2 regions of the Duganella dendranthematis genome follow, and region 2 is predicted to be linked to the other one. Evidence: predicted binding sites of a transcription regulator. Region 2 holds the regulator's gene; the other holds the start of a gene.

Region 1 (4,419 bases), 1.3 Mb from region 2:
CACGTGGATGTGATTGATCCAGCCCAGGTCCAGCGGGACGGCTTCATTGCGTTTGAAATCGGTAATGATGCTCATAACAGATTGGTTCCGTTTGCGAGTGGTTTGACGCCGAGGTGATGGGCCAGGGTCTGGCCGATATCGGAGAAGGTTTCGGAAATGCCCAGCGACTGCGCTTTCACATTCGGGCCGAAGAAAATCATCGGGATGTGTTCACGGGTGTGGTCGGAGCCTGGCCAGGTTGGATCGCAGCCATGGTCGGCGGTGATCACCACCAGATCGTCCGGTTGCAGCTTGGCGATGAACTCCGGCAGACGCGCGTCCATCTCGTGCAGCGCATTCGAGTAGCCGTTGACATCGCGGCGATGGCCGAAGGCCTGGTCGAAGTCGACGAAATTCACGAACGTCAGCGACTTGTCGCCGGCTTCGTCGGCCACTTTCAGCAGCGCGTCGAACAGCGCCATATTGTCCTTGCCCTTGACCAGGCGCGAAACGCCTTGCGTGGCGAAGATGTCGCTGATTTTGCCCAGCGCGATCACTTCGCCGCCGTCGTTCTTGACGTGGTCCAGCAGCGTCGGCGCCGGCGGTGCCACCGCGTAGTCGTGACGGTTGGTGGTGCGGGTGTAATTGCCGTTGGCGCCGGTGAATGGACGGGCGATCACGCGGCCGATGTTGTACGGCTCAACCAGTTTAAAGGCGATCTCGCACACTTCGTACAAACGCTCCAGGCCAAACGATTCTTCGTGCGCGGCGATTTGCAGCACCGAGTCGGCGGAGGTGTAAATAATCGGCTTGCCGGTGGCGACATGCTCGTCACCGTGCTTGTTGATGATCTCCGTGCCCGAGGCGTGGCAGTCACCGAGGAAGCCCGGTACGCCGGTCAGCTCCTGCAGCTTGGCGGTCAGCTCGGCCGGGAACGACGGCACGGTTTTCGGGAAGTAGCCCCAGTCGAATTCCACCGGCACGCCGGCGATTTCCCAGTGGCCGGACTGGGTGTCCTTGCCGGTCGAACGCTCGCGCGCGGCGCCATAGGCGGCGGTGAAGCCTTCGCGTTGCGTAAAGCCGGTGGCCCACTCGCCGCTGGCCAGATGGGCGGCGGCGGTCAGGCCCAGTTTTTCCATGGTCGGCAGCGACATCGGCTTGCCGCTTTTGGCGACGCTGGCCGCGATGTGGCCGAAGGTATTGGCGCCGACGTCGTTGTACTTCGCCGCGTCGGGCGTGGCGCCCAGACCAAACGAATCGAGCAGCAGGATAAATGCGCGTTTCATAATGAACTCCTAAAAGCAAAAAGGGGCGGACCGCGCCGCCCCTGTCGGATTCTTAAGCTTGCGGCGTTTTCGCCACATTGCCCAGGAAGCCCAGGATCACTTCAATCAGCGACGTCGCTGCGATCGCTGCATATTTCAAGGTCTGGTCATGCGACAGCGGGAACGGCGACAGGCCTTCGGCCAGGTTGGTGATGGCCGACACGCCCACCACTTTCAGGCCGCAATGACGGGCCGACACCACTTCCGGCACCACCGACATGCCGACCACGTCCGCACCCAGCGTCTTGAACGCGCGGATTTCCGCAGGCGTTTCAAAGTTAGGACCGGCGTAGGCGATGTACACGCCTTCATGCAGCGTGACGTTTTTCTCTTTGGCCGAGGTGTGCAGCAGCGCGCGCAGCTCCGCATCGTAGGCGTTGGCCATGCTGAAGAAACGTGGACCGAAGCGCTCATCGTTCGGGCCCATCATCGGGGTGCCCGGCAGGTAGTTGATATGGTCGGTCAGCGCGACCAGCGCGCCGGCGTCCACTTCGGTACGCAGCGAACCTGCGGCGTTGGTCACGAACAGCATTTCGCAGCCCAGCAGCTTCATGGTGCGCACGGCGCTGGTCATCACGCCCAGGCCGTAGCCTTCGTAGACGTGGCCGCGGCCCTTCATGCACACCACCGACACGCCCGACAAGGTGCCGATCACCAGTTCGCCGGCGTGGCCGTGCACGGTGGAGATCGGGAAGCCCGGCAGTTCGTCGTAGCCGATGGTGACCGCGTCGGTCATCTGTTCCGCCAGCACACCGAGGCCGGAACCGAGAATCATCGCAACGCGCGGCTTGAAGCCTTCTGGAAGACGGGCGCGAATGATGTCGGCTGCCTGGAATGGGGAGTTATTAGACATGGAAATCCTCGAATTTTTTGATGTGGCTGGGGAAGCTGGCACTATGCATCATCGTGCATATGTATGGCAAATACCATTTTTCTTAGCTATTTATATAAAAGTGATATAAATCGCGGGTATTATAAACCAAGCGAAACTTAGCCGTGGACGCGCGATTGACTCGATTCAAACTAATGTTTACCATTCAAGACAATTGTTTAACAGGGCCACTACCGTGACCGACATCTCGAAGAAGGAACAGCTCTACCAGCTGATCCGCGCCAACCCCTTCATCTCCCAGCAGGACCTGGCGGTGGAACTGCGCCTGTCGCGTTCCGCCGTGGCCGGCCATATCGCCGGCCTGATCCGCGAACGCCGCCTGCTCGGCCGCGCCTACGTACTGCCGGACAAGCGTCCGGTGATGTGCATCGGCGCCGCCAACCTGGACCGCAAGCTGCGCACCATTGAAACAATGCAGCTGGGCACCTCCAATCCCGCCACCGCCGAGGAAGTCTACGGCGGCGTGGCGCGCAACATTGCCGAAAACCTGGCCCGTCTGAACCTGCCGGTGGCGCTGCTGACCGCCGTCGGCGACGACAGCGCCGGCCGCAACCTGCAAGACCACGCGGATGCGGCTGGTATCGATACCCGTGGCAGCCTCAAACTGCAGGACGTCGCCACCGGCACCTACACTGCCATCCTCGACGACAAGGGCGAACTGGTGCTGGCCCTGGCCGACATGGCACTGTACGACCGCATCACGCCGGCCTTCCTGGCCAGCCGCCTGCCCCAACGCTCAGCCGCCGCCATGACCGTGGCCGATCTCAACCTGCCTGCCGACAGCATCACAGCGCTCCTGGAAAGTGCGCGCACCGACAACGTGCCCCTGGTGATAGTTGCCGTCTCGCAGCCGAAGATGGCCCGGCTGCCGGCGGACCTGGGCGGCCTGCGGCTGCTGATCCTGAATCGCGGCGAGCTGGATACCCGCGTCGGCCGCGCCTTGCCGACCGAGGCGGACGTGCGCGCCGCGTGCAATGAAGTGTGCGCGCAAGGCGCCAGGGACGTCATCGTCACCTGCGGCAGCCAGGGTGTGTATCACACGCGTGGCAATGAGCTGGTGTGGCTGGCCGCGCACCAGGTGGAGGTGGTGGACGTCACCGGCGCCGGCGATGCGTTTTCGGCCGCCGTCTGCTGGTCGCTGTACCAAGGCAGCGACGATCTGACGCTGGCCTGCCGCCGCGGCCTGAAAGTCGCCGCCATGACGCTGGAAAGCCCGGAGACCGTGTCGCCGGTGCTGGCCGCCGACATCCTCGACGAAATACATGATTTTGATCTCAGCGCTCCGCTGTTCCCAAGTAAAGGATAAAGCCATGCACCAATACCTGCTGTTCTCGCCGGAAGTGGCTGCCGCCCGCGCCGCCGGCAAACCGATCGTCGCGCTGGAATCGACCATCATCTCGCACGGCATGCCGTATCCGCAAAACGTGCAGATGGCGCGTGAAGTGGAACAGATCATCCGCGACGGCGGCGCCGTGCCGGCCACCATCGCCATCATCGGCGGCAAAATCTGTGTCGGCCTGTCGGACGAGCAGCTGGAGTTGCTGGGCACCGCCGGCGACGCCATCAAAGTGAGCCGCCGCGACCTGCCCTACGTATTGTCGCAATCCAAACTGGGTGCCACCACCGTGGCCGCCACCATGATCTGCGCCGAACTGGCCGGCATCCAGGTATTCGTCACCGGCGGCATCGGCGGCGTGCACCGTGGCGCGGAGACCAGCTTTGACATTTCCGCCGACCTGCAGGAACTGGCGCAGACGTCGGTGGCGGTGGTATGCGCCGGCGTCAAATCCATCCTCGACATCGGCTTAACGCTGGAGTACCTGGAAACCCACGGCGTGCCGGTGGTGAGCGTCGGTCAGCGCGGCTTCCCGGCATTCTTCACCCGCGAGAGCGGCTTCAATGCCGACTTCCAGCTCGATACGCCGGACGAGCAGGCGGCCTTCATCGCCACCAAGTGGGCGCTGGGCCTGAAGGGCGGCGTCGTCGTCAGCAATCCGGTGCCGGCCGCCGAGGCGATGCCGAAAGAAGAAATCGACCGCATCACCGAACAGGCCTTGCAAGAGGCGGATCAGCAAGGCGTCACCGGCAAGAACGTTACGCCGTTCCTGCTGGCGCGCATCAAGGCGCTGACCGAAGGCCGCAGCCTGGTGACCAACATCGCGCTGGTGAAGAACAACGCCCGTTGCGGCGCCGCGCTGGCGGTGGCCATGCAGTCCCCACACT
Region 2 (4,419 bases):
GTGCGGTTTCGCCTGCCCGCAAACGGTGTACACCGAAATCTTCCTGTGGATAGAACGCAAGATTGAAGGCAAGCGCAGCGCGCGTATCGCGCTGGACCGCCAACCGGCCTCGCTGCACAAGTTTGGCAAGAAGAGCGCCAAGCACGCCGCCTGGCTGGCGGTGGCGCTGTGGACCGGCTTTACCTTCGTCGGCTACTTCACGCCGATCAAATCGCTGATGGGCGAAGTGGTGACGCTGAGTTTCGGCCCATGGGAATGGTTCTGGGTGCTGTTCTACGCCTTCGCCACCTACGGCAACGCCGGCTGGATGCGCGAACAGGTGTGCAAATACATGTGCCCGTATGCGCGCTTCCAGAGCTCGATGTTCGACCGCGACACGCTGATCATCACTTACGATAGCGCACGCGGCGAACCACGCGCTCCACTATCGAAAAACGGCAACGGCAACCACGGCTCGTGCATCGATTGCTCACTCTGCGTGCAGGTCTGCCCGACCGGCATCGACATCCGCAATGGCCTGCAATACGAGTGCATCGGCTGCGCCTCCTGCATCGACGCCTGCAACACCGTGATGGACAAGACCGGCCAGGCGCGCGGTCTGGTCCGCTACAGCACCGAGCGGGCGATGGACGAACACCTGACGCCGACCGAGATCCGTCGCCGCACCACACGCACGCGGGTAAAAATCTACAGCGCCGTACTGGGCCTGATCGTCTTGGCCACCTGTAGCGCGCTGTACCTGCGCAAGCCGCTCAAGCTGGACGTGATCCGCGACCGTGGCTCGATGGGCCGCGAGGTGGAGGACGGCATGATCGAAAACGTCTACCGCCTGCAAATCATGAACACTTCCGAGCAAGCGCACGTGTACAAGATCAGCGCTGGCGGCCTGGACACGCTGAGCGTGGCCGACGCCGACACCGTGCGGGTCGCAGCCACCGAAACGCGTGGCTATCCGCTGCGGCTGCGCGTGGCGCATGGCGCCGGCCATACCGGCTCAAACAAGATCAACATCAGCCTGACCGCAGTCGACGACCCGTCGCTGCATGTGCAAGAATCCGCGGTCTTTATCGTGCCGCGCTAAGGAGAGATACCATGTCCAACGCCATTCTGAATATGCCTGTCACGCCGTGGTGGAAGCAGCGCTGGCCGTGGCTGCTGATGCTGGGCCCGGCCTCGGTGATGGTGGCCACCAGCTACACCGCCTGGCTGGCGATCAAGACGCCGGACGCGGTGGTGGTCGGCGATTACTACACGCAGGGCAAGGCCATTAACCAGGACTTGCGGCGCGACCGCGTGGCCGCACAACTGGGTTTGTCGATGACGCTGGGGTATGACGCCGCCACCGGCGCGCTGAGCGGCCGCATCAACCGCAACGACACCGGGCCGCTGATGCTGCACCTGTCGCACGCCACCCAGCCGGAGAAGGATCTGAAGCTGATGCTGGTGCCGGATACAGAAGGCCACTTCAGCGTGTCGTTGCCGATGCTGGAACGCAGCCGCTGGGTGGTGCTGGTGGAAGGTGGAAAACGCGAATGGCGCCTGGCCGGCGCCTGGGTGTGGCCGGCCAACCACGGCATCACGCTGCTGCCGGACTAAGCCCAAAACGAAAGGGTCTGACCCCGTACGGGGTCAGACCCTGGCCGCAGCGGTGTGCGGGGTGAGGCGGTGCCGTCTCAGCCGCAGGTTTCGGTGCCGGCGGTGATGGCTTTCAGCAGCGGCGGGTCGAGCAATTCGATCTCGCGGTTGCTGACGCGCAGCAGACCTTCCTTCTTGAACTTGGACAGCAGGCGCGAGATGCTTTCGATCGTCAGGCCCAGGTAATTGCCGATTTCCTCGCGCGACATGCGCAGCTGGAAAGTATTCGGCGAATAGCCGCGCGCCTCGTAGCGCGACGACAGATTGACCAGGAAGGCCGCAAACCGCTGGGTCGCCTGCATATTCCCCAACAAAAGCATCACACTTTGTTCACGTGTGATTTCCTGGCTCATCATGCGATGGAAATGGCGCAGCAGCGTCGGCATTTCCCCCAGCAGCGATTGCAGCGTGGCGAATGGAATCTCGCACACTTCGCTGTCTTCCAGCGCGACGGCGGTGCAATGATGCTCGTCGGCGCTGATGGCGTCCATGCCCAGCAGCTCGCCGGCCATCTGGAAACCGGTAATCTGTTCCGCCCCCTCGCGGTTGACCTGGTAGGTCTTGAAATGGCCGAGGCGGATCGCGTACAGGTTCTGGAATGGATCGCCGATGCGGAACAACGTACTGCCGCGCGCCACCTTTTTGCGGCGGCCGATGATCTGGTCGAGGCGCTCCATGTCGTTGTTGTCCAGCCCCATGGGCAAGCACAGCTGATGCATGCTGCACGACGCGCAGCTTGCCTTCAGCACCTCTATTGTCGCGCCGGGGATCACCAGCGAAGGAAGTTCTTTTATCATGCAGCTAGTGTAGCCCATCGCACTTGATTTAAGCCGCTATTCCGCAGTCATCCAATCAGGTATTCGCGCGCGGGAAGATAATTTGCTACGCTAGCGGCATGACTCTGCCCAAGCCTCCCACTCTCGATCAGCACCTGTGCTTTTTAATCTACAACACGTCATTGAAGATGACGCAGACTTACAAGCCGCTGCTCACCGCGCTGAACATGACCTATCCACAGTACCTGGTGATGGTGGTGCTGTGGGAGCAGGACGGCCTCGGCCTCAAGGACGTGGCGGAACGGCTGCAGCAGGACTCCGGCTCGGTAACGCCGGTGGTCAAGCGGCTGGAGGCGGAAGGCTACCTGACGCGCGACCGCGATCCCCGCGACGAACGCAACCGCGTGCTGAAACTGACCGCCGCCGGCCAGGCGCTGCGCGCCGCTGCGCTCAAGGTGAGCCAGGAGTTTGCCGCCGAATGCCAGGTCAGCCATGAGGAGGTGGCGACACTGATGACCACCCTGGGCAAATTAAACCGCAATCTCGGCGATTGAAGCATCCATCAACAAATAAATCCAAATTTAACTTGCGTGCGATTTTTTAGTGCGCTATATTTCACCTCAAGGAAACGCGCTATTCACCCCAGCGCGTTTTTAAAACCACAATACTTAGCGCGCTAACAGTTAGCGCATATAACTGAAAGGAAATATCATGAAACGTACCTTCATCGCTTCCGCCCTGCTGGCCGCTACCGCTTTCGCCCACGCTGCCGCCCCCGCCAACGACACCACCATCGTGCTGGTGCACGGCGCCTTCGCCGACGGTTCCAGCTGGAGCAAAGTGATCCCGATCCTGGAAGCCAAAGGCTACAAAGTGGTCGCCGTGCAAAACCCGCTGAGCTCGCTGGCCGACGACGTCGCCGCCACCCAGCGCGTGGTCGATGCGCAAACCGGTAAAGTGGTGCTGGTCGGTCACTCGTGGGGCGGCACGGTGATCACCCAGGCCGGCACCAGCGACAAGATCAAGGCACTAGTCTATGTGGCCGCGTTCGCGCCTTCGGAGGGGGAAGCCACTGCCAACCTGGGCAAAGACTACGCCGTGCCACCTGGCATCGCCACGCTGAAAGCCGACACCGGCGGCTACCTGTGGCTGCCAACCGAATCGGTGGCGCTGAACTTTGCGCCGGACGTGACGCCGGCCGAGAAAAAACTGATCGCCGCCACCCAGGGCCCGATCGCCGCCAAAGCTTTCGGCGACACCACCACCGTGGCGGCCTGGAAGAACAAGGCCAACTACTACATCGTCGCCAGCAAGGACCGCATGATTGCGCCGGAACTGGAACAGGCCTTCGCCAAGAAAATCAACGCCACCGTGACCACGCTGCCAACCAGCCATGTGCCGATGGTGTCGCAACCGGCCAAGGTCGCTGAAGTGATTATCGCCGCCGCCCAGCGTTAATCTGCTTGCAGTTTGAAAGCCTACAGGCGTGCCACGGCACGCCTGTTTTTCTTTCTTGCCAACGCCAGTCTTTGATAGGAGAATCCAATCAGCTCCTGCATTCATCAAGGTTGATATGAAGCCTCTCGGCATCAAGGCCAAAGTCGCGCTCGTTACCAGCATCACTTCGGTCCTGATGATCGGCCTCGTCACGCTGGTGCAGACCCAGCGCATGAAAGCGGATTACACGCGGGTGTTGTTCACCCAGCAGACGGCGTTGGTCAACCGCACCGCGCAGGAGCTCGACGACAAGCTGACCATGCTGCTCGATATCATCGCGCTGTCGGCCCGCAACCAGCCGCCGGCGCTGGCCAGCTCCGGCGACCAGTTGCGCGAGTATTACCAGGACCGCGCCGTGCTGGCCCTGTTCGACGATTTGCTGGTGCTGAACCCGCAAGGCAAGGTGATCTCCGACCTGCCGCTGGTGCCGGGCCGGGTCGGCATCGACGCCTCCGACCGCATCTACTTCAAGACCGTGATGCGCACCCGCAAGCCCATGATTACCGAACCC

Evidence for each region. The regulator FNR, encoded in region 2, switches genes on or off when oxygen is low (the NO sensors DNR and NnrR bind a similar motif). The targets are predictions, from matches to a motif close to TTGATNNNNATCAA.
Region 1: a site for FNR is predicted at 2,313-2,326, ahead of HH213_RS16715 (carbohydrate kinase). Genes of this name have one in related genera too.

What each region holds. Positions count from the first base shown of each region.
Region 1 covers NZ_CP051684.1:3,657,756-3,662,174, reverse strand. Annotated here, with positions in the region: gene deoC (deoxyribose-phosphate aldolase) at 1-75, opposite strand, end outside; gene HH213_RS16725 (phosphopentomutase) at 72-1,265, opposite strand; gene xapA (xanthosine phosphorylase) at 1,318-2,157, opposite strand; gene HH213_RS16715 (carbohydrate kinase) at 2,372-3,502, shown strand; gene HH213_RS16710 (pseudouridine-5'-phosphate glycosidase) at 3,507-4,419, shown strand, end outside.
Region 2 covers NZ_CP051684.1:2,369,057-2,373,475, forward strand. Annotated here, with positions in the region: gene ccoG (cytochrome c oxidase accessory protein CcoG) at 1-1,081, shown strand, start outside; gene HH213_RS10890 (FixH family protein) at 1,093-1,596, shown strand; gene fnr (fumarate/nitrate reduction transcriptional regulator Fnr) at 1,674-2,432, opposite strand; gene HH213_RS10900 (MarR family winged helix-turn-helix transcriptional regulator) at 2,600-2,965, shown strand; gene HH213_RS10905 (alpha/beta fold hydrolase) at 3,123-3,869, shown strand; gene HH213_RS10910 (response regulator) at 3,985-4,419, shown strand, end outside.